Halobaculum roseum: one gene and its partners. The main gene of each other region encodes a partner of the protein of the gene in region 3 in a complex. Links are inferred from orthologs where the notes say so. Each region holds a gene or a part of one and is shown on either strand. Other genes may lie near its edges.

Region 1 (7,555 bases), 2.3 Mb from region 3 along the record:
GAGTTCGGGCTCGACGACGTGGTAGACGTGGTTGTCGTCCTCGGTGTCGTAGGTGACGACGACGTACGCGTACGGGGCGTTCACCCAGTAGCGGTCGACCTCCTCGTGGTCGGGGGGCGGGTCGAACGACGCCAGCGGGCCGTCCTCGCCGGGGAGGAACGGCCGAACGTCGAGGTCGGCGCCCCTGAGCACCTCGATCGTCCGTTCGAGGCGCCGCCTGAGCGTCGACAGGGGGCTGTCCTCGGCCGTGGCGTCAGCGGCGTCCCCCGACATCGGTTACTGGTTGTCGTAGGGAAGTCCGGTACTTAACTTCACCACCGGCGGTCACAGATCTGATACCGTCGCGGTCCGCCCCGACGAACGGGACTCGTCGTCGCGGTTCCCGGTCCGACCGTCGCGTTCCTCAGCTCACTCGCTCCGCCCGCAGGAGCACGCCGCCGAGCACGAGCTGGAGCACGGCGCCAACCGGGATCGACACGCCGGGGATCCCGCCGCCGACGCCGAGGCCGAGACCGAAGAAGCGCTCCGGAAGCAACATCGAGGCGACGAGGAACAGCACGGCCGAGGCGACGAGCAGGCCGCCCAGCACGTCGACCGGGTCGACGGCCCACGACTCGGCGCGCTCCTCCTCGCGGTAGTAGTACACGGAGATCACGAACGCGACGAGGTACGCGACCGCGCCGACGAGCCAGAGCCCGTAGGCCACCTGCACGGAGGTGCCCGACTGGAGGAGGAACGCCGACACCGGCGAGGAGACGCTCGTCGCGCGGACGAACGGGAGGCCGAACGCGTAGCGGATCTGAAACAGCGGGAAGCGGACGAACAGCACCGACCCGCCGGCGACGGCGCCGTAGAACACGTTCCACGGGAGCAGCGCCGCGACCCACGTCGAGAGGACGGCCAGCTCCCCCGCGTACTCCGAACGGACCCAGACCATGTTCCCCGGAGTACTCTCCGTCGAAATAAATCGATTGGACCGTCGACCGCGCGGACGGGGGCCCGCGACCGTCGTACGTTCCCGGGGCGTTACGTACTTACACACCGATCCCGTACGACCGTTCACGGAATGAGGCGCGACTACTTCGAGTTGACTGTGGAGCACATCGACTGGGTCGAGACCGACGCTGATCCCGCCAAGCCCCACGTATATATCGACTTTCACGGCCAGGAGGACCTCCTCCGGGAGCGCCTCACCGGGACCGACGGCGAGCTGCTCGACGCCGGGGAGACCGACGTGGCGTTCCGGCTCCAGTCCGACCACGAACGTGACTCCGAGGCGACGGGCGTCGTCGGGGTGACGAACCGCCACACCGGCGATTTCGTTCTCGAACTCAACGAGTCCGCCGACGACGTGCTCCGGTTCATCCGCGCGGCCCGCGAGTACGGCCGCGCCAGCGACGGCGACGGCCGCTACCGCGTCGAGATCGACGTCGACGGCGACCCCCTCGTCACCTACGAGAAGGAGACGTTCCTCGTGTACGACGCCGAGGGGAACCTGCTTCGCCACGAGAGCCTGATCCCGTCCGGCGTCGAACTCTGATTCGGTGGGACCCCCCGAGGAGGTCACCGCGTTCGTCGCAGCGTGTAGTTCGTCTCCGGATACGCCTCGCCGCCGATCGTCGTCTCCGCCTCCCCCGTCCGTTCGAAGCCGAACGATCGGTAGAACTCGTTTCCGGGGTCGTTCTCCCTCAGCACCGTCGCGTGAATCCGGTCGACGCCGCGGTCGAACAGGTCGTCGCGGACCCGTTCCAGCAGCCGACGCCCCCGTCCCTCGCCACGGGCGTCCGGGTGGACGTACAGCCGGAGGACGTGACCGGCGCCGGCGTTCCCGTCGACGACGCCGTGGGCGAACCCGACGATTTCCTCGGCGTCGGCGGCGTCGGCGGCGTCGGCAGTGGTGTCCTCGCCGCGCTCGGCCACGTACAGCAGCTCGTCGTCGGCCTCGACCGCTCCCCGGACGCGGGCGGGATCGTACCACTCCTCGACCCCGGACTCGGCGCTCTCCCTGCTGAGGATCGACGGGTAGTCCGTCTCCCACGAGTCGCCGGCGATCCGCCGGACGGCGTCCGCGTCGCCGACGGTCGCGCGTCGAATTGTCATATGGTATCATACCGCTCGCGCGACGTATCCGTTTCGGCTGCCTGCCCGGGCAGCCCCGCGGCCGAGCGCGCGAACCGGAAGCGCCATGTGGCTCAGACGGCCAACGAGTGTCCGTGAAGAACGTCACCGACCGCGTCTCGAACCCCTTCGGGATGGACCCGGGCTGCGAGCGGTTCGTCCCCGGGTACGGCGACGCGAACGCCGACTTCCACGTCGTCGGCGACCATCCCGGCGTTCACGGCGGCCTCGACACGGGCGTCCCGTTCACCGGCTCGCCCGCCGGCGAGCGGTTCCTCGACGCGCTGGTCCGCGCCGGGCTGTTGGAGTCGGCGGGCGACGCCCCGGTCGTCGACTCGACGTACCTCTCGTATCTCCACATGTGCGAGGCGACCGGCGACCGGCTCGGCCCCGACGGCTCTCCGACGCCGGCGTCGTACGACGACATGGAGCGGTTCTTCGACGCCGAGCTTCGCGCCATCGCCGCCCACGTCCTGCTTCCGGTAGGCGAGCGCGCGACCCGACACGTGCTGGAGCAGTACACAGCACAGGCCCACAAGACCCCGATCCGGATGGACGACCTCCACGGCCGCGAGATCCGCGGCTCCGGCTGGCTCGTCCTCCCGGTCAAGGAGCCCGCCGAGTGGACGCCCGGCGCCGGCGAGGCCGCCGAGTCGACCCGGGCGGCCGGCGCGACCGACGGCGGCGACGCGACCGCTCCCGGCAACGCCACCGCCCCCGGCGACGCCGACCGGCTGGTCGAGTCGCTCGCGACGCTCCGGGCGACGGATTACCGGCGCGAATCGGACCTCGGGCGGTTCATCGCCGGCTCGGACCCGTACCTCGTTCGGTGAACGCCGCGCGGACCGGTCTCGCCGTTCGTCGGTCGTCGGGGCGACCGCGGAACGGTTTCGGGCTCCGGCTCGTCTACTCCGGCGGATCGGCGGCGGGGAACTCCACCGTGACCGCGGTGCCCGTCTCGTCGATGTCGAAGGAGACCCGTCCCCCCGATTCCTCGGTGACCCATACGACGAGCCACAGCCCCAGTCCCGACGAGTGGGTGACGGCCGTCTCGGCCTCGGTCTGGAACGTCCGAAGCTCCTGACTGGGGATCCCCGGACCGTCGTCGGCGACGGTCACGGCGACGTACTCGCCGGACTCCGTGACGGTCACCTCGATGGCCGGCCGCTCGCGGTGACTGTGTTCGATCGCGTTCTCGAGGAGGTTCACGAACACGGTGTCGATCAGTCCGGTCGCGGTGATCCACGCCGACTCGGGGGCGTCGACGGTTACCTGCGGGTCCGCGGACGGGTACTCCATGGCGAGCCCGTCGACCTGCGCGCGCACCAGCCCGGCCACGTCGAGTCGCGATCGGGCGGACACGTCCGCGTCCAGCGTCGCCTCGACGTGGCGAACGGTCTGGGCGCGGTCGAGCATCGTCTCCGCGGCGCCGGTGACCCGCTCGAGCGCGGTCGCCGCCTCGTCGTCGGGGGCGTCCTCGGGCGCGTCGCTCCCGGCTGCCTCCCGTCGGAGGCGGTCCTCGATCAGTTCGGTGTACCCCAGGACGACGTTCATCTCGTTCCGGAGGTCGTGGCGGAGAAGTCGGTTCAACACCCCAACCCGCCGGCGAAGCCGGTGTTCGTCGGTCACGTCGCGGAAGGTGAGCACCAGCCCCGCGAGTTCGGTGCGGTCGAACCGGGAGACGCGAAGCTCGTAGTGGCGTTTCCCCTCGTCGGTCATCCGAGTGAGACGCGGCGTCCCGGTGGCGTCCACGTCCGTGGCCGTGCCCGTGTCGGCCGCGACCTGCTCGTCCTCGTCTGCGACCTGCTCGTCCTCGTCTGCGACCGGTTCGTCGCCGTCCACGAACGGTTCGTCGCCGGCGGCGTCGACCGCCTCGCCGATCCGGGCGGCTATCTCCGGGTCGAGCGTCGCGATCGGCTCGCCGACGGCGAGTTCCGGATCGATCCCCATCGCGTCGGCCGCGGTTCCGTTACACTCGAGCACGACGCCGTCGTCATCGACGACGATCACACCCTCGGTCGCGCCGTCGACCGCTACCTCGCGTGCGACCGCCAGCGCGTCGGCCGACGGGTCCGCGTCCCCGCCGTCACCGTACCGAACGGCGGCTGCGGACGCCCACGCGCCGGCCGACGCCAGGGCCGCGGTGACGGCGTCGCGCACGCGACCGCGTACGTACCGCCAGATCATCGACACGCTCCCCGGCCGTCCCCGGCTCCGGCGTCCCGGTGCGACCGGGCGCGGCGATGACTGGCACGCTGTACGGTAAACACTCGCGAGTATGTACGGTGTGCCCGTCGGTGAAAAATGTGCGTGTCGACGCGAGATCGGCGGATCGTGGTCCTCGAGTCCGTCGCGATCCGAGTCGGAAGGGTTCTTGCCACGGGGGAGCCCATCCGTCGGCATGGAGCGGATCCGTCTCACCAACACCGTCTTCGAGGGGCTGAACAACGTGTACGTGCTCGACGGCCCCGCGGACGGCGGTGACCCGGACGAACTCGTCCTCGTCGACGCCGGCGTCGCCCTCCCCGAGGTTCGCGAGCAGTTGGCCGTCGGTCTCGCCGACCTCGGGTACGGGATCGCGGACGTCGACCGCGTCCTGCTCACGCACTGGCACGCCGACCACGCCGGCCTCGCGGGCGCGATCCAGTCGGAGTCGGGCGCGACGATCCACGCCCACGAGGCGGACGCGCCGCTCGTCGCCGGTGACGAGTACAGTCTGCTGGAGGAACGACGGCTCCAGCGCGAGAAGTTCCGCGAGTGGGGGATGCCGGAGGGACCACGCGCCGAGCTCGTCGACTTCCTCGAGGGTCACGCCGACCTCGGGGGCGAGCCGTGCGACGTGGAGCCGTTCGCCGACGGCGAGGAGTTCGCCGTGAACGGCCGCACCCTCGAAGCCGTCCACCTTCCCGGACACGCCGCCGGGCTCACGGCGTTTCACGACCCCGCGGCCGACGAGGCGTTCGTCGGGGACGCCATCCTCCCGAAGTACACCCCGAACGTCGGCGGCGCGGACGTCCGCGTCGAGGCCCCCCTCGCGAGCTACGTCGGGAGCCTGCTGGACCTGATAGACCTCGACCCCGGGACGGCGTGGCCGGGGCACCGCGACCGCATCGACGACCCCGCCGGGCGGGCGGCGACGATCCTCCGGCACCACGTCGAGCGCACCGGGAACGTCGTCGACGCGCTCGCCGACCTCGGTCCGTCGACGCCGTGGGAGGTGAGCGCCGCGCTGTTCGGCGACCTCCACGGGATCCACGTCCTCCACGGCCCGGGCGAGGCGTACGCCCACCTCGACCACCTCGCCGAGGCCGGCGTGGCCGAGCGGACCGGGACGCGCTACACCCTCGTCGACGCGGATCCGGACGTGTCGGCGCTGTTTCCCGACCCCGGGATCGACCGCGTTGTCGAGTGGGAGGGGGAGTGACCGGTCGGGTCGCGAACGCGGGACGCGACGATCCGAACAGACCAGACGGCGACGTGCCGGCGACGCGCGAATCCGCGGAACACAAGCTTGAAACGCGCCTGCGGCGAACGCTCCGGCAATGGAACTTCGCGTCATCGACAAGACGGACGAGGAACTCCGCATCGAGATCGCGGGCGAGGACCACACGTTCATGAACGTCCTCAAGGGGCAGCTCCTCAGGGCCGACGGCGTCGCCGCGGCGACGTACGACATGAACCCCGAGCAGTCCGGCGGTCAGACCGAGCCGATCCTCTCGATCAAGACCGAGGACGGGCTGGACCCCCTGGACGCCCTCGAACAGGCCGCCACGGGCGTCTCGGACAACCTCGAAACGCTGTACGACCGGATCGAGGCCGCGTTCGACGACGCCCCGGCCGCCGAGGCCTGAGCCGGGACCCGTCGCGGTCCGTCCCTTCGTTCTCTCTCGGTACTCGTTCCGTGCTCGTCGGGCAGCGTCTCGCCCGCCGGAACAGCCACGTCGAGTCAGTTCTCCGTCCGGACGAGCGGACGCTCGGTCGGCTCAGAGCCGGACGGGGACGCCGTGCTCGTCGAGGTAGCGCTTCACCTCGTCGATGCCGTACTCGTCGAAGTGGAAGATGCTCGCCGCGAGCCCAGCGTCGGCGCCGGCCTCGACGAACACCTCCTCCATGTCCTCGGGGCCGCCACAGCCGGAGGAGGCGATCACCGGCGTCGACACGGCGTCACACACCGCCTTCGTGAGCGGGATGTCGTAGCCGTCCTTCGTGCCGTCGGCGTCGATGGAGTTGACGAACAGCTCTCCCGCGCCGCGCTCCTCGGCCTCCTTCGCCCAGGTGACCACGTCCATCCCGGTTCCCTCCCGGCCGCCCTTGACGGTGCACTCGAACCAGCACTCCTCGGTCTCGCCGTCCTCACGTTCGATCTCGACGTAGTGGTCGCCCTCGTCGTCGAACCGCCGCCGGGCGTCGACGGAGATGACGATGCACTGGCTGCCGAACGCGTCGGCGCCCTCGGCGATCAACTCGGGGTTCTCGATGGCCCCGGAGTTGATGGACACCTTGTCCGCCCCCGCCCGCAGCGTCTCCTTGATGTCGGCCTTCGTTCGGATGCCGCCGCCGACGGTCAGCGGGATGAAACACTCGTCGGCGACCGCCGACACGGTATCGAGCATGGTCTCGCGCCCCTCCGCGCTCGCGGTGATGTCGAGGAAGACGAACTCGTCGGCGCCGACCTCGTTGTACTTCTTCGCCATCTCGACGGGATCGCCGGAGTACTCCAGGTTCTCGAAGTTGACGCCGGTGTAGACGGCGGCGTTCCCGTCGTCGTCGAGATCGACGTCGATACACGGGATGATCCGCTTCGTGAGGGTCATACGTTCGATAGCCCCGAACCGGGTTTCATCGTTTCGCCTGTCGGCGTGGGCGCCGCCACACCGCGCGCCGGCGACCGCGCCCCCTTCATCGTTCGTGATTCACCCGAACCCCGCTGTCCGGCTCACTGCTTCCAACCGGCGACGGTTCCGCCGCCGTACAGCCAATCGCGAATGCGGGTGACGACCGAGTGGAGGAGGACGAACAGCACGAACACGTACGCGAGACCGACCACCGCCTGCGCCATCGGCTCGACCCGCGCGGCGACCGTCGGAAGGACGTACCGGAAGTACAGGTACCCCCCGCCGACGACGCCGCCGAGGCTGATGGCTGCGACGCTGACGGCGTAGCATACGAACACGGACCACCAGATGGCCTCGGCGACGTACTCGTTTCGCTGTGCCGACCGCCGGACGAATCGGAGGAGCGACGTGTGTCCTCGGGGGACCATGCAGTCGTGTGCAGGTGTCCGTGTCAAAACCCTGATGGCCGTCGGGGCGGAGGGGCGGCCCTCCCGGCCCCGGGCGCGCGCCGCGGACCACGACGGATTAAGTACCAGCGCGACGCCCCCTCGATCACGAACCATGGCCGACCACCACGAGCACGACCACTTCAAGGAGTTCGA
Region 2 (7,520 bases), 2.2 Mb from region 3 along the record:
CCCCGGGATCGGCCGCCCCGGTGGTATCGGGCGAGTCGTCGTCCTCAGGCATCGTCGCCCCCGGACGACGCCTCGTCCGCTGCGGCGCCGTCGGTCTCGACGTCACCCGACGACGCCTCGTCCGCGGCATCGGGGGAAACGGCGCTGGTGGTGACCCCACGCCTGTCGGAGTCGGGGCGCCCGGACAGCTCGCGCTGCGGGAAGGGGATCTTGATGCCGGCGTCGTCGAACGCTCGCTTCACCGCGACCGTCACCCGCGTGCGGGCCTTCCACATCTTCCGGGCGCTGGGATTGCTGATGTAGAAGCGCAGGCGCATGCCGATCGCGGAGTCGTCGAACCCCGTGAGCACGGCGTGGGGCTCCGGCGGCGACAACACGAGGTTGTGGTCCCGCATCGCCTCCTCGGCGACCTCGATGGCCTCCTCGAGGTCCGTGTCGTAATCGAGGGCGACATCGACGTTCAGGCGGAGGCGACCCTTCCTGGAGCGGTTGACCACGTCGGTGTCGGTGACGAGGTCGTTGGGGATCATCACGTACTCGTCGTCGAACGTCCGGATCTGGGTGTTGACGATCGTGATGTCGGTGACGACGCCCTCCTGGTCGCCGATCACGACCCAGTCGCCCAGCTCGAACGGCCGGGAGAACAGGACGACGAACCCGGCGAGCACCGCCCCGAGGGTCTGGCGGGCGGCGAGCCCGAGGACGATGCCCGCGAACCCGGCGCCGACGAGGAGGCTCCCCGGATTGACCCCCCACACCGCGAACACGACGATAAGCGAGATCACGTACACCGAGACCTGCACCACGTGGTGGGCGATCTCGCTTTGGTGGTCCGACAGCGCGCTCTGCTCGCGTCCGATGTTTCGGATGGCCCGCTTGGTGACGCGGGTGATCAGGGTCGCGCCGGCGAGGATCCCGACGGTCAACACCGTCCGGGCGACGTTGCGGCCGGCGAACACCTCGCCCGGGAGCGCGGCGCCGACGAGCGACACCCCGCGCCACACGACGATGACGAACAGCCCCAACGACGCCACCGTCGTCGTGACCACCGCCGCCTGCGCCGACTCGACCAGCAGATCGCGGTCGTCGAGGCGCTCCTTGAGAGCGGGGCCCGCCCGGCGGACGGCCGTTATCACGGCCACCAGCAGCAGGATCGCGAACACCGTGGCCGCGATCTGCGCGCCGGTCGTCGGGACCGCCGACTGGATCCACGAGACGAGGTCGGTCGCGGTCGACGCCGCGGCGTCGCCGCCGGGGACGCTCGGCGTCGCCGTGCCGCCCACCGGCTGTGTCGTTCCGTTCTGTGTCACTGTCCCGGACCGATCTCGCTCGTCTCGTGTGCCGATTCGGCCAGCTCGGCGAACGCCGTCGGCGGGAGCTCGCCCGGCCGCTTCGAGAGGGTGTCCTCGTCGACGGCGTCGACGACCGCGTCGGCGTCCGCCAGCCCCGAGATGTGCGCCGTGTTCCGGATCGCGTTGCGGACAGTCTTGCGCCGCTGAGTGAACAGGGCCTTCACGAACCGCAGGAAGAACGCCTCGTCGTCGACCTCGTAGTCGGGCGCGCGCGGGACACAGCGGACGACCGCGCTCTCGACGCGCGGCTGCGGGTCGAACGCCTCCGGCGGGATCCGCTCGACGATCTCAACGTCCGCGTAGTGCTGTGCGGACACCGAGAGGCGGCCGTACTCGGACGTCCCCGGCTCGGCGACCATGCGGTCGGCGAACTCCGCCTGAAACATCAACACGAGCGGCCGCCCGAGCGGGAGCAGGCGGAACACGATCTCCGAGGAGACGCCGTACGGGAGATTCGAGACGGACGCGGTGAACTCGGGGAGCTCGACGTCGAGTGCGTCACCCTCGAGCACGTCGAGCCGGCCGGCGTCGACGGCCTCCGTGAACTCTTCGCGGAGGAACGCCGCGAGTTCGGGGTCGCGTTCGACGACCGTCACCCGGTCGGCGGCCGCGAGCAGGCGGTCCGTGAGCGCGCCCGTTCCGCCGCCGATCTCCAGGACGTGCGATCGGTCGGCGTCCCCGGGGAGGTACCCGGGAAGCCGGTCGAGCACGCGGTCGTCCACGAGGAAGTGCTGGTCGCGGTCGGGGTCCCCCCGGACCCCGGCGCGCCGCCGGAGGTCGTCCGGATCGCGGAACTCCGGGGTAGCGTCGGTCATTACCCCCCGTTGACCGTCGGCGGCGGTAAATCCGTCCATTCGGTTCGAGCGGCGGACCCGGCCCGCGGGAGGGAGTCGGCGGTCGGACGGGAACGGCGGTCGGACGAGAACGGCGGTCGGACGAGAACGGCGGTCGGAAGCGAACGCCGGTCAGATCACTTGTTCGCCGTCGGCGCGTCGACGCCGACGAAGATGCGGTACTTCAGGTCGTCGTCGCGCAGCTCCTCCATCACACGCTCGACGAGCTTCTCCTTCGGGCTGTGGAGCCCCGACACCCGCTCGCTCAGGTCCTCGAACGACTCGAAGGGGCCGCGCTTGCGCGCGTCGAGGACGTTGTTGCGCAGTTTCTTCCCGATCCCGGGGAGGAGGTTGAGCTGGTGGAGCCGCAACGAGATCGGCTCGGCGTCGTTGTAGAAGTCGACGAAGCGCCGTTCGTCGGCCTCGATGATATCCTCGACCACGTACTCCAGCTCCTGGCTCGCGCCGCGGTTGAGGTCGTCGTAGCCGACACGGCGCGCACGCTTGATGCCTGCTGCGGTTTCCGGCTCGATCTGCACTCGGTCGTCGATGCCGAACTCGGCGTCGTCGGTCAGCTCGAACTCGAACAGCCGGAAGTCGCGCTCGTCGAGCCCGTACGCCACCGCCGGGCGCCGGTGCTGGGGCCGGTCGTCGTCCGCGCGCCCGTGCGGGAGGTACTCGAGGACGTACGCGTAGACGGCGTCGTCCTCGATGCCCTCGGCGTCGTCCGCGCGGCCCTCGGGCTCGGCGGCACTCTCGTCGACAGCGTCCGTCGCGTCGGGTGGGTCGCTCGCCGTCTCGGGATCGCGCTCGTCGGTCATGCCCCGTGATAGGTTGCCGGAGGTGATAAAAGGTCGTCGCCGTCGTCGCGTTCCGACGACCAGAAGGGCCGCGAGGCGGCGTCGCCGAGTCGAGGGTCGCGTTACGCGTACTTCGCGACGACGTCGAGGATCGCGTCGAGCTCGTCGCCGTCGAGGGCGTACCGTTCCTGGGCGTACACCGCACGGACCTCCGTCCGGTCGCGCGGGAGCAGGTCGGCGATCTTGTACGCCTGCGGCTCGTCGACCTTCTCCAGTTCCAGCAGCTCCTCGACGAGTTCGAGCGACTCGTCGGCCTCGAGGAACGCGAACCGGTTGACGTGGTCGACCGCGCGCGCCAACTCGTAGCGCATCTCCCGGTCCTCGTCGGTCGCGCGGTCGGCCTCGACCGAGCTGAGCAGCTCCTTCGCCTCGGAGACGGTGAGGTACTCCTCGCTCAGCTTCTCCTTGAAGATCGTCATCGGGTCTACTCGGTCTGGGCCTTCAGGTGCGCGGGCTTGGCGAGGATCGTCTTCGTTTTGCCGCCGTCGACGATCTCGACCTTGAAGGCGGCGCCCTGCTTGCCGACGACGGTGCCGGTGTGGCCGTTGAAGCGGGCGTGGAAGCGCCCGTCGTTGACCGAGGGGTCCAGCTTCAGGTGGACCTTCTGTCCCTCGTCGAACTCGGCGATGGCGCGCTGGGGCGGCGAGGTGCCGCGGTCACGGGGGTCGTTCGAGAGCTTTCCGCGCGTGCTGTGAAGGGGTCCGTTCGAACTCGGCATAGTCGTGCGCACGTCTTCTCCTGTCGCGGGTATAAATGGTGCGTTCCGCGGGCCGGTTGAGTCGAGTTCACACGCGGTCGTCGCGGCCGCGCGGACCACACTGGGAGGCCGACGCGCGCGGATCGTTCACGCCCCGATGTACTCCTCGTTGATCTCCCACTCGCCCCGGTCGTTCTCGACGAGGTACTCGCCGTAGTAGGGGACACGGTCGGCGACCACCTCGCGGAACGCCTCGCGGACCTCGGGTTTCGTCATCTCGCCCATCGACTTGAGGTCGTCATTGCGGTTGAGACAGCCTTTGAGATACCCCTCGTGGGTGACGCGGACGCGGCCGCAGTTGGCGCAGAAGTCGTCGTTCTCGACGGGGTCGACGATCTCCACCATCCCGAGCCCCGCGGCGTCCGGCGATTCCGCGGACGCCGCGTCGGCGTCGCCCACGTAGTAGCGCTTGCGGTCGTGCATCTCGCGGTGCTCGACGCGGACGGCGATGTCCGACAGCCAGTCGTGCACGCGCTGGATGTCGATGTTCCACTCGGGCTTCCCGGTCAACTCGGGCATGTACTCGATGAGCTGGAGCTGGAGGCCGTCGTTCTCGGCGACGTGCTCGACCATCCCCTCGACGTAGCCGGCGGTGTGCTCGAACACGACCATGTTCAGCTTCACCGGGTCGAGGCCGGCGTCCACTGCACAGCGGACGCCCTCCAGCACCTGCTCGTAGGCCCCCGATTTGGTGATCTCCGCGAACGCCTCGGGGTCGAGCGCGTCCTGTGAGACGTTGACGCGGTCGAGGCCGGCGTCGACGAGGTCCTCCGCGCGGCCGGGCAGGAACGTCCCGTTGGTCGTCATCGAGGTCTCCATCGAGTCGGGCGTGCGCCGGATGATCTCCTCCAGGTCGTCCCGGAGCATCGGCTCCCCGCCGGTGAACTTCACCGCGTCGACGCCGAACTCGGCGGCGACCTCCAGGAAGCGGACCACGTCGTCGGTGGACATCTCGTCGTCCTGCGGGTCCATCGGCCCGCGCGTGTCCCCCAGCCCCTCGTTGTGACAGTAGACGCAGTCGAAGTTGCACCGGTCGGTCAGCGAGACGCGCACCCCGGTCACCTCCCGCCCGAAGTCGTCGACCAGCGGTGTCGGCATTATGTACCAACCTTCGTTCGAGCGTACTTGAACGTGTGGGACGATCGGGGGTGAATGTAACCTCGAAACGTTACATTCGACGTATCTAGGTAGATACAACGATCGCGCTGGGCCGGCGAGAGAGTGCCACGTGGGAAACCCTTATTCGGAGCGCTCGCCGACGGCAAGCCATGGACGAAGCCGCCGTACGCGAGCGACTCTCGGGCGTCGAGGACCCCGACCTCGGGGAGGACATCGTCTCGCTCGGCCTGGTGAACGCGGTACAGGTCGACGACGAGGACGGCGTGATCCGGGTGTCGCTGGCGCTGGGGGCGCCGTACGCGCCGAACGAGACGGCCATCGCCGAGGGCGTCCGCGACGCGCTCGCGGACGCCGACTACGCGCTGGACATCTCCGCGAACGTGGAGTCGGACCTCTCGGAGGGCGAGGAGGTGCTCCCGAACGTGAAGAACGTCATCGCCGTCGCCTCCGGCAAGGGCGGCGTCGGGAAGTCGACGGTCGCGGTGAACCTCGCGGCGGGGCTCTCACAACTGGGCGCGCGCGTCGGCTTGTTCGACGCGGACATCTACGGGCCGAACGTGCCGCGGATGGTCGACGCCGACGAGGCGCCACACGCGACCGACCAGGACACGATCATCCCGCCCCAGAAGTACGGGATGAAGCTGATGAGCATGGCGTTCCTCGTCGGGGAGGACGACCCGGTCATCTGGCGCGGCCCGATGGTCCACAAGCTGCTCACGCAGCTCGTCGAGGACGTGGAGTGGGGCGCGCTCGATTACCTCGTGCTCGACCTGCCGCCGGGGACCGGCGACACGCAGCTCACGATCCTCCAGACGCTGCCGCTCACGGGCGCGGTCATCGTCACGACGCCGGAGGACGTGGCCCTCGACGACGCGAACAAGGGGCTGCGGATGTTCGGCAAACACGACACGAACGTGCTCGGCATCGTCGAGAACATGTCCGGGTTCGTCTGCCCGGACTGCGGCTCCGAACACGAGGTGTTCGGGAAGGGCGGCGGCAAGCAGTTCGCCGCCGACAACGACCTCCCGTTCCTCGGGGGGATCCCGCTGGACCCGGAGGTCCGCGCGGGCGGCGACGGCGGCAAGCCGGTCGTGCTCGACGACCAGCCCGGCGAGGTCGGCGACGCGTTCAAGATCGTCACGGAGAACGTCGCGAACAACGTCGGCGTCGTCCAGCGCCGGACGGTGAGCCGACGCGCACAGGGCAACTCGCCGACGCAGTAACGGCTCGGGCGGTCGCTATCGGCCGTACCGGCGCGTGACACACCAGTTTTCATGAGTGTCTGACGGAGTCGGAAGGTCATTAGCGTCGGGACCACAGAGGCCGAACATGGCCGACGACGACGATCGCCTCCCCGAGGACCTCCGGGAGGACGACGACCCCGACTGGCAGCTCGCGCCGGACTCCGACGAGGAGTTCGTCGCCGACGCGGAGACGCGGGAGTTCCTTCGAACGGTCGCCGAGGACGTCCGGGGCGACTCCGGCGAGTCGAAACAGCTCTCGGCGATCCTCTATCGCGTCTCGGACCTGTACGACCCCGACGAGGACACCTCCCCGGAGGAGATCTATCTGAACGTCAGACGGATCATGCAGATCAAGGAGCGGGGCGGACTGAGACGGGAGTAGTCGCAGGGTGGACGTATGACGGGTCTCACCGTACGACCGGCGGAAGGGTCGGACGCGGCCGCGCTCGTTCGGGTGTATCACAGCGCGTACCGAGAGAACCGGGAACTCGGGTTCCCCATGAAAGCGGAGTCGGTGGCCGAGGCGGAAGTGCGCGAGTGGATCCGCGACCACACGGTCCTCGTCGCCGAGGACGGAGACACGGTCGGGTGCGAGGCCGACCATGTCGACGAAGTGATCGCCGGGGTCAGGCTCGAAGCGACCGGGGAGGACCGCGTGAAGCTCAGTCGCCTCGGCGTCCACGAGGGGTGGAAGGGCCAGGGAGTCGGCGGACAACTGCTCGATCGTGCCGAGGACCGGATCCGAGAGCACGGCTACGGGACGGTCTGGTTGACGACGCCCCCCGAGCATCCGTTCCTCCCGGACTTCTACCGGGATCGCGGCTACGAGAAGACCGGAGATCACCCGCTGGATTTCAGGGAGTACGACGAGATCGTCCTCGAAAAACGGCTCGACTAGCGTCGCGGAGGCGGTGCCGCCGGGAGCGCGGAAACGGTACGGAGTCACCGGCGCACCCGCCGCGATCGAGGGACGTCAGGCACGAACGGACCGAGCGAGGAGGATCCCCCTAAAAGAGGTTCATTGGAACGTCCGACCCATCTCCGCCTCCTGCTTGTCGCGGGCCTCGCGGTTCCGGAACCGCTGTTCGATCTCCTCGTAGCGTTCCTTCGTCTCCTCGGTGACGGAGGGGTGGACCTCCTCCAGCGCCTGCTCGAAGTGCTCCATCGTGACGCGGACGTTGCCGACGGAGTCGTCCACCTCCTCGGGCGACACGGAGTTGATGAACTCCCGCGAGGCGTTCATCGACGCCTCGCGACAGACGGCTTCGATGTCGGCGCCGACGTATCCGTCGGTCTTGCGCGCGAGCGTGTCGAGGTCGACGTCGTCGGCCAGCGGCTTGTGTTCGGTGTGGACC
Region 3 (7,474 bases):
AGTGCGACCGCTGCATCGCGCGGTCGACGCTCCCCTTGTTCATGACGAGCGCGTCCTCGATGTTGAACCCTTCATAACTCATGACCGCGACGACGAAGTTCTGCGCCGCGGGGCGCTCGTCGAACCCGATCTGTTCGGTGGTCTGCGTCTTGACCATCGACAGTTGCGGGTAGTGCAGGAGGTGCTGGCGGGTGTCCGGCCGGATGCGATAGTTGGCCGAGGGCAGCCCGAGCGACTGCTTCATCATCCCCGCGCCCATGGTAATGCGCGGAGAGGCGTTGTGCTCGGGGTAGGGGATCATCCCCGCGCCGATGCCGAAGATGAGCTGCGGGTCGATCTCCAGGTGCGTCGTCCGCGAGTTGACGTCCTCCTCGTCGGTGGCGACGTAGATGTCCTCCTCCTCCTCGGCGTCGATGAACTCGACGATCCCGTGGTCGACGAGGTCCTCGAACTCGATCTCGTCGTTCTCCAGCGCCTCGATCGTCTCGTCGTCGAGGAGCGGCTCCCCGTTCTCCACGACGATGAGCGGGCGCCGGGCGCGCCCGGCGTCGGCGTTGACGATGACCTCGTTCGTCCGGTCCTTCACCGAGACGTTCACCATGTCGGAGACGTCGCCGCGGCGGCGCGCCTCCCGGATCTGTGACGCGAGCTGGTTGGGGTCCGGGTGGGTCCCCACCAGGCTCCCGTTGACGTAGACTTTCGCTTCTCGTTGTTGGCTTGCCATGTGTTAGTCGTCCGCGGATGCGCGGTCAACGCCCTCGATGCCGGGGATGCCCTCGACACCCATGGACGCGAGTTCTCGCTTCAGTCCCTGTTCGTCCTCGATGTTCTGGGAGAGCTCCATCGCCTGCGCGAAGTTCTTCACCAGCCCGCAGTTCGGGCCCTCCGGGGTCTCGGAGGGGCAGATGCGACCCCACTGGGTCGCGTGCAGGTCGCGCGCCTCGAAGTGCGGCTGCGACCGCGAGAGCGGCGAGCGGAGGCGACGCAGGTGCGAGAGCACGCCCATGTAGTCGGTCCGGTCGACGAGCTGGGAGACGCCCGAGCGGCCGCCAACCCAGTTCCCCGTCGCGATGGGGTGCTCGAGGCGCTCGGTCAGCACGTCCGAGCGAACCACCGTGTTGACGGTGAGCTGCCGGTTGCGCATATTGGCGCGCTCGAGCTGGTACTTCACGTCGCGCGCCAGCTTGTTGAGCGCCGTCCGGAACAGGTCCGTCATCAGGTCGCCGGAGACCTTGAGGCGCTTGTTGGCGTAGTGGTCCTTGTCGTCGGACTCGCGGCGGTCGAGCGCGAGCTCGAAGCACGCCTCGGCCATCCGGCAGAGGTAGTACGCCTTGTTGATGCGGACGTCCTCCTCGTCGACGCCCTCCTCGTGGAGGTGCGGCAGGAGGTAGCGGTCGATGACGTAGTTCGCCCGCTTGAGCTGGTAGTTCTTCCCTTGGCCGGAGGCGACGCGCTCGCCGAGGGTCTCGATGGCCTCCTCCTCGGTCTGCACGTCGGCCTCCTCCAGGTTCTCCAGCATGAACTTCACAATCTCCGGGTCGTCGGAGACGCGGTGGACGATCTCCTCGTCGGACTCCAGCCCGAGCGCTCGGACCAGGGTCACGAAGTTGACCGAGCCGGACACCGAGGGGAAGCTCACTTCGAGCAGCCCCTCGCGGTTGCGCTCACAGAGGACGAGCGCGCGGTAGCCGCGCCGTTGGGAGAACGTCTTTGCGACCTGGATCTCGTCGCCGTACTTCGAGTCGTACTCCGCGAGGATCTTGTTGGGCGCGAGGTCCTCGCTGGTCATGAGCACGCGCTCGGAGCCGTTGACGATGAAGTAGCCGCCGGGGTCGACGGGGTCCTCGCCGATCTCGATGAGCTCCTCGTCGGAGAAGCCGGAGATGTTGCACTTGTTCGAGCCGACCATGATCGGCATGCGGCCGACCTTCGTCTCGGTCTGGTCGACGACCGTCTCGGGTTCCTCCTCGCCGCCGCGGATGATCTTCATCTCCATGAAGACCGGCGCGGCGTAGGTGATGTTCCGGAGGCGCGCCTCCTGCGGGTACAGCAGCTCCTCGGAGCCGTCGGCCTCGCGGACGCGGGGGGTCGTCATCCGCACGTCGCCGAGTTCGACGTAGACGGGCTCTTGCCCCTCCTTGTCGCCGATGTCCGTCTCGATCGTCTCCTTCTCGTCGACCACGCGCTGCATGCCGCGGTCGAGGAAGTTGTTGAACGAGCGGAAGTGGTGCTCCGCGAGCCGCTCCTGGGAGAAGTACTCCCGCGAGACGGAGCGGCGTGCCTCTCTGTTCATTCTACCACCAGGCGGTAGACGACCGCCGTGTCGGTGGTTCGCGAGTCCCGTTCGACGCGGACCACGTCGCCCGCCTCGGCCTCGTCGGGCATCGCGGGGTCGGTCCGCTTGATCTTGGGGAGATCGGTCCGTTTGACGTTGTACTCCTCGAGCACCTCCTCGAGTTCGCCTTCCTCCTCGAGGAGCGTGTGATCGGGTACGAGTTCGTGTTCGCTTACGTTTACCATGGCTTGGTGAGATTCGTGGTCGCGCGCGGCCGTGTTTGCTGGGGAGAAGTCTTCACGAGATACTACGGCGGTCTATACGACCCGGCCACATAACGCTTGTCAAACGAGTTGGGGACCGGTCGCTGGTCACCACACCGCTTGCACGAATCATCGATCCCGCTCCGTGGATATGAACGTTACGGCGCACGGTATCGCGGGACACGGCGCGATCGGATGAGAAGTCTTAATTATGTACCCGGGAAAGGAATGGATGCGCAGAGGCGAGGTGGAAACCCGCCGACGCGATGCATGCCCGGATGGTGTAGTGGCCCATCATACGACCCTGTCACGGTCGTGACGCGGGTTCAAATCCCGCTCCGGGCGCTTCTTCCGAACACTCCGTAAACGAGGAGCGTTGCGAGCGGCCTTGCCGCGAGCAGCGACGAGTGAACCGTGGTTCGGAAAACGCCGTATAGCGGGATTTGAATCAGGGAGTGAAGCGACCGTAGTGAGCGGAACGACCGGAGTTCAAATCCCTCCCCGGTTGTCTTCCACGGGTATCTGCGTTCAAGCAGCCTTCGGAGGCCTCGCCGCAGGAAGCCGGGCGCGGTTCTGCTCGGCGGTCTGGCTCTGAACGCTCCACTTCGAAGTTCAAATACGATAGCGAAGCAACCATGGTATGACTTCGACTGACAACCCGAAGAATTCGAAGGACATCGGCGACGTGACGGAAGCGCGTGCCGTTTTCGAACTCACGAAGGCCGGACACACTATCGCCGTGCCGTTCGGCGACAACGACGGCTACGACCTGCTCGTCGAGGTCGACGACGGATTCCTTCGAATCCAGTGTAAGACCGCGTGGTCCATCGACTCTCGCGTGATTCGATTCAATACCCACTCCCAGACGACCACGGACGGTGAATACCGCGAACGGACCTACGACGGCGAAGTGGACGCGTTCTTTGTTAGATATCCGGCAACGGGTACGTGTTACTGGATCGACATCGACGAAGTGTCCGGACACAGCATGGATCTCCGTGAGGAAGCGAACATCGACCACCCTTCGATCAACTGGGCAGGGGAATTCGAGTTCGACGGATCCATCTCGTAGGAACAACCGGGACTTGACGCAATTTTGGTTCTAATTACTCGGCCAACAACCTCTTAGCCCACGGCCTCCCGCCGTGAGACAGATGACCGCGAACCGCCTGCTCCACGTCGACGCCGACCGCGACCGTCGGCGGGCGCTCGGCGACCGCGTGGACGCGGACGGCCGGTTCGCGGCGGAGCCGGAGCCGTGCGGCGAGGCGGCGCTCGACACCCTCGGGCACGAGGCGTACGACGCCATCGCCGTCGGACAGCCGCTTCCGAACGGGACCGCGGCGTTCGTCCGCCGCGTCCGCGGCGGCTATCCGGACCTCCCGATCGTCGCCTACGGCGACGGGGGATCCGCCGACGGGGAGACGCTCCGCGCGCTGTTTCGCGCCGGCATCACCGACCACATCGTGATCGACGACGCGACCGCCGACGGGGCCGGCGTCGCGTCCGCCGACGGGGTCGGCGCCGCGACCGCCGCGCTGATCGACCGGCTGGACGGCGCCGTCGAGGTGTTTCACGACCGCCAGCGCACGGACCGGGGCGCGGCCGCGCTCCGTCGGCTCGGCGAGGCGATCGCCGGCGCGCCGACGGACCTGGACGGCGCCGTCGAGGGGTTGCTCGCCGCGGTTCGCGCGACCTACGAGGTCGACTACGCCGGGCTGGCCCGGATCGCCGGCGACGACTTCCGGTTCGTCGCCGGCGACGGCACCGAGGAGCTGTGTGCCGCCTTCGACCGGACCATCCCGCTGGAGGAGACGTACTGCGCGACCACCGTCGGCGAGCGGCGTACCGTGGCGTCGGGCCCCGACGGGGAGGTCGCCGACCGCGGCCGCCCGCCGATCGGTCGCAGGCTGGGGATCGAGTGTTACCTCGGAACACCGGTATCCGTCGAGAACGAGCTGTTCGGGACGCTGTGCGTCGTCGACCGCTCCCGCAGGCAGGGGTTCGCGGGGTGGGAGCGGACCGGGATCGAACTCGCGGCCCGCTGGCTCGGCCGCGAGTTGTCCCACGACCGCGAGAAGACGCGGCTCCAGGCTCGAAATCGCGAGTAGCCGCGGGACCGCGGGCGGTTCGTTCTGCGGACGGATCGGGAACTCAGACGACGAACAACAGGAACGCGAGCAGGAACCCTGCGGACATCAGCAGCATCAACACGACGAACACGCCGAGCACCGGCTTCTCGACGGCGCCGGCGACGAGCTTCTCTCGGATCGACCCGCCGTCGGCGCTCACGACCGCATCACGTCCATGCCTACGCATGGCGAGCGTTGCGGATAACGCTTCACTCCTGGCGGCACCCGCCGTGCGAGCGGTCGCATCCATCGCGCGGCCGATCGCTCGCACGGGGACTGGCACCGCCGTCCGGCGTCCGACGCTCGCGCACGCGGACCGTGCTCGCGGTTTCGCTCGCGTCGTCGACGACGAGCGCCTCGCCCACTCCCGTCGGGAGCCGTTCGGCGAGGCTGTCGGCGACCGCGAGGGGTCTGGCCGCCGCGAGCGCGTCGATGTCCGCGCGGCTGTGGAGCCGGTGGGCAACCAACAGGTCCGCCTGCGACACCGCGACCGCCGGCAGCGCCGCGGGCCGCTGGGTCGCACACGCGAGCGAGACGCCCGGGGCGCGCCCCCGGGTGAGGATCGTCGCCAGCGCGTCGCCGGCGACGCCGTCGAAGAAGGCGTGCGCCTCGTCGACGAACAGCCACGGGAGCCGGTCCATCTCCTCACGGACGCGTGCCTCGTAGAGCCCGCGGGCGACCGCGGCACACACCGCGCCGGCGGCCGGTGCCGGGACCCCCGAGCAGTCGAGCACCGTCGGCTCGTCGGAAGCGAGCGCCCGGGGCGTCAGTCCGTCGGGGTCGAACGCGTCCCACTCGGCCGCGAGCGCGAGGTGCGCGTCCGCGGCCCGGCGGGTCGCCCGTTCGGCGTCCGCGTCGGCGACGTACTCGCGCGCCCCTGCCACCGAGGGCGTCGCTGCCTCGGCGACCGCGCGCCACACGAGCGAGCCGACCGCGCCCGCCGGGTCCAGGTCCAGCAGCGCCGGCCACGCCGCCGGCGGGACGGCGTCCGGTCGAACCCGCGGGCGTCGGTGGACCACGCCGCCGTCGGCCGCGAGGCCGTCGAGCACGCCCATCGGATCGACAACCACGGGCGCGAGCCCGTCGGCCGCGGCGACGCCCTCCGCGAGCACCGCGAGGGTGTGGGTCTTCCCCGCGCCGCGCTTGCCGACGACGAGCGCGGCGTGCGGCCGGTCGATGTCGACGCCGACTCGCGCGCCGACGCTGTCGTCTGGGGCGCGATACCGGCCCAGCGGCGCGACCGGCCCGCCGGTTCGTCGCTCGCCCGACCCGGACCCGTCGATATCTCCCGGTTTCTCCGGGAATCGGATTCCTTCGCCCTCGTTGCCGATCACGTGCACGGCGGGGATGCCCCCGTCATCGGAGATGAACCCTCGTGCGAGCGTTCAAATACGAAACCGGAACCACCGGGACGTGTGTCACCCGACAGCTCCCGCCCGTTTCGAGGTGTCGTCCGCGGACGGATCCGTTCGCTCGCGGCGACCCAGCGCCGCCGGTTCGCCGAACTCCGCCGCGACGACCGTGCCATCGAGGGACTCCCGGTCCGCCTCGTCATCGCGCTCGTCGTCGGCGTCGCGAGCCTCAGCGTGATGTTGAACATGGTCAGCGGGGTGGAGGGGCTGGCCGTCTCGGAGCTCGACGTGCGGCCGGCGCCGGAGGTCACGACGCCGGGCGAGCAGGAACTCGCGCTCACCGTTGTCGACCCGGACGGCCGGCCCGTCGCCGGAGCGACCGTCGTCGTCGCCGGCGACACGGCCCGCCTCGACGGCGTCGCGACCGGGCGAACCGGGGCGAACGGCACGGCGACGGTGACCGTCGCCCCGACGCTCGGACCGAACCGCGAACAGGGGACGCTCTCCGTCTCGATCAAGCCGCCGGCCGGCGGGCAGTACGTCGACAGGCGGGGCAACACCCGCGTGCTCGTCGTGGCGGAGTGAGCGCTGTGATCCCGAGTGGGCGCTGTGATCCCGAGTGAGCGCCGTGGATCCGCCGGGCGACGCGACGGCGGTCGCCGCCGCAAGGACTATCGCGTCGGATCGAGCACGGCCGCCCGTGCCCTCCATCACGACGCGCCTCTCCGCCGGCGTCGACGACGCGCTCACACACCTCCCGCTCGCGGTGGTTCCGCTCGTCATCGCGGTGCTGGACGCGGGCAAGATCCGGTCCGTGCTCGCGTTCGACGGCGTTCACGTCGGCATCCGGTTCACGCTCCCGGCGTCGGTGCTCTCGACCTGGAGCTTCGTCTCGGTTCCGAACGACGGAACCGTCTCCGCCGGCATCCCGCCGAGCGCGCTGGCGGAGCCGTCGGTTCTCGCGCTCGCGGTCGGCGGACTACTCGTCACGAGTGCGCTGGCGGCGGGCTACTTCGGGTCGCTGGCGAACGCGCTCGCCGGCGAGCCGTATCGGTTCGCCGAGAACGTCCGCCGGTACCTGCCGGCGTTCCTCGTGTTCACCGTCGCACCGGTCGTCGTGCTCTCGCCGCTGGTCCTCCTCGCGGGCGCGCCGTCCGCGATCGGAATCGCCGTCATCGCGCTCGCGCTGGCGGGGATTCTGGTCGCGACGTACCTCCTCTATGCGACGCCGTACCTCCTCGTCCTTCGGGAGACCGACCTCCTCACGGCGGCGCGCGCGTCCTACGCCCTCGCCGTCGACGGCGGAGCGTACCTCTCGTACGCGCTCGGATTCGTGGCGGTCGTCGTCGTCGTCTCGCCGGTGCTCTCGGCGATCACGGTCTCGGTTCCGGTCGTCGGGCTCGCCGTGGGCATCCCCGTCGGTGCGGTTCTCGGACTCGCCGGGAACCTCGC

What was found.
Region 1: K6T36_RS12490 (region 3) and K6T36_RS00735 share a complex: the UniProt entries of both Methanocaldococcus jannaschii proteins name them as parts of the RNA polymerase complex. The link is inferred for Halobaculum roseum from one-to-one orthologs.
Region 2: K6T36_RS12490 (region 3) and K6T36_RS01295 share a complex: the UniProt entries of both Methanocaldococcus jannaschii proteins name them as parts of the RNA polymerase complex. The link is inferred for Halobaculum roseum from one-to-one orthologs.

What each region holds. Positions count from the first base shown.
Region 1 is NZ_CP082286.1:147,097-154,651, reverse strand. Bases 4,318-7,314 are described here. They hold K6T36_RS00735 (DNA-directed RNA polymerase subunit L), read left to right. Parts: upstream 4,318-5,660; coding sequence 5,661-5,969; downstream 5,970-7,314. Other genes in these bases: K6T36_RS00725 (hypothetical protein), read right to left, coding at 7,055-7,314; hisF (imidazole glycerol phosphate synthase subunit HisF), read right to left, coding at 6,102-6,932; K6T36_RS00740 (MBL fold metallo-hydrolase), read left to right, coding at 4,520-5,542. In the rest of the region: K6T36_RS00770 (type II/IV secretion system ATPase subunit), read right to left, coding at 1-273; K6T36_RS00765 (DUF7549 family protein), read right to left, coding at 404-937; K6T36_RS00760 (DUF5793 family protein), read left to right, coding at 1,067-1,540; K6T36_RS00755 (GNAT family N-acetyltransferase), read right to left, coding at 1,564-2,100; K6T36_RS00750 (uracil-DNA glycosylase family protein), read left to right, coding at 2,214-2,951; K6T36_RS00745 (sensor histidine kinase), read right to left, coding at 3,025-4,305; more of K6T36_RS00725, read right to left, coding at 7,315-7,381; K6T36_RS00720 (DUF7550 family protein), read left to right, coding at 7,515-7,555. UniProt on the Methanocaldococcus jannaschii protein: DNA-dependent RNA polymerase (RNAP) catalyzes the transcription of DNA into RNA using the four ribonucleoside triphosphates as substrates.
Region 2 is NZ_CP082286.1:241,496-249,015, forward strand. The notes cover bases 1,787-4,748. They hold K6T36_RS01295 (RNA polymerase Rpb4 family protein), read right to left. Parts: upstream 3,465-4,748; coding sequence 3,108-3,464; downstream 1,787-3,107. Other genes in these bases: K6T36_RS01285 (16S ribosomal RNA methyltransferase A), read right to left, coding at 1,787-2,167; K6T36_RS01290 (DUF655 domain-containing protein), read right to left, coding at 2,323-3,006; K6T36_RS01300 (50S ribosomal protein L21e), read right to left, coding at 3,470-3,763; moaA (GTP 3',8-cyclase MoaA), read right to left, coding at 3,890-4,748. In the rest of the region: K6T36_RS01275 (HemK2/MTQ2 family protein methyltransferase), read right to left, coding at 1-52; K6T36_RS01280 (mechanosensitive ion channel family protein), read right to left, coding at 45-1,310; more of K6T36_RS01285, read right to left, coding at 1,307-1,786; more of moaA, read right to left, coding at 4,749-4,900; K6T36_RS01310 (Mrp/NBP35 family ATP-binding protein), read left to right, coding at 5,071-6,144; K6T36_RS01315 (DUF7976 family protein), read left to right, coding at 6,251-6,547; K6T36_RS01320 (GNAT family N-acetyltransferase), read left to right, coding at 6,563-7,063; K6T36_RS01325 (CDC48 family AAA ATPase), read right to left, coding at 7,184-7,520. UniProt on the Methanocaldococcus jannaschii protein: DNA-dependent RNA polymerase (RNAP) catalyzes the transcription of DNA into RNA using the four ribonucleoside triphosphates as substrates. This subunit is less well bound than the others.
Region 3 is NZ_CP082286.1:2,459,667-2,467,140, forward strand. The notes cover bases 11-2,926. They hold K6T36_RS12490 (DNA-directed RNA polymerase subunit B''), read right to left. Parts: upstream 2,294-2,926; coding sequence 728-2,293; downstream 11-727. Other genes in these bases: rpoB (DNA-directed RNA polymerase subunit B), read right to left, coding at 11-724; K6T36_RS12495 (DNA-directed RNA polymerase subunit H), read right to left, coding at 2,290-2,520. In the rest of the region: more of rpoB, read right to left, coding at 1-10; K6T36_RS12505 (group I intron-associated PD-(D/E)XK endonuclease), read left to right, coding at 3,179-3,610; K6T36_RS12510 (GAF domain-containing protein), read left to right, coding at 3,693-4,649; K6T36_RS12515 (hypothetical protein), read right to left, coding at 4,693-4,857; K6T36_RS12520 (ATP-binding protein), read right to left, coding at 4,880-6,010; K6T36_RS12525 (Ig-like domain-containing protein), read left to right, coding at 6,134-6,607; K6T36_RS12530 (hypothetical protein), read left to right, coding at 6,723-7,474. UniProt on the Methanocaldococcus jannaschii protein: DNA-dependent RNA polymerase (RNAP) catalyzes the transcription of DNA into RNA using the four ribonucleoside triphosphates as substrates. The Rpo2 subunit (Rpo2N and Rpo2C in this organism) is implicated in DNA promoter recognition and in nucleotide binding.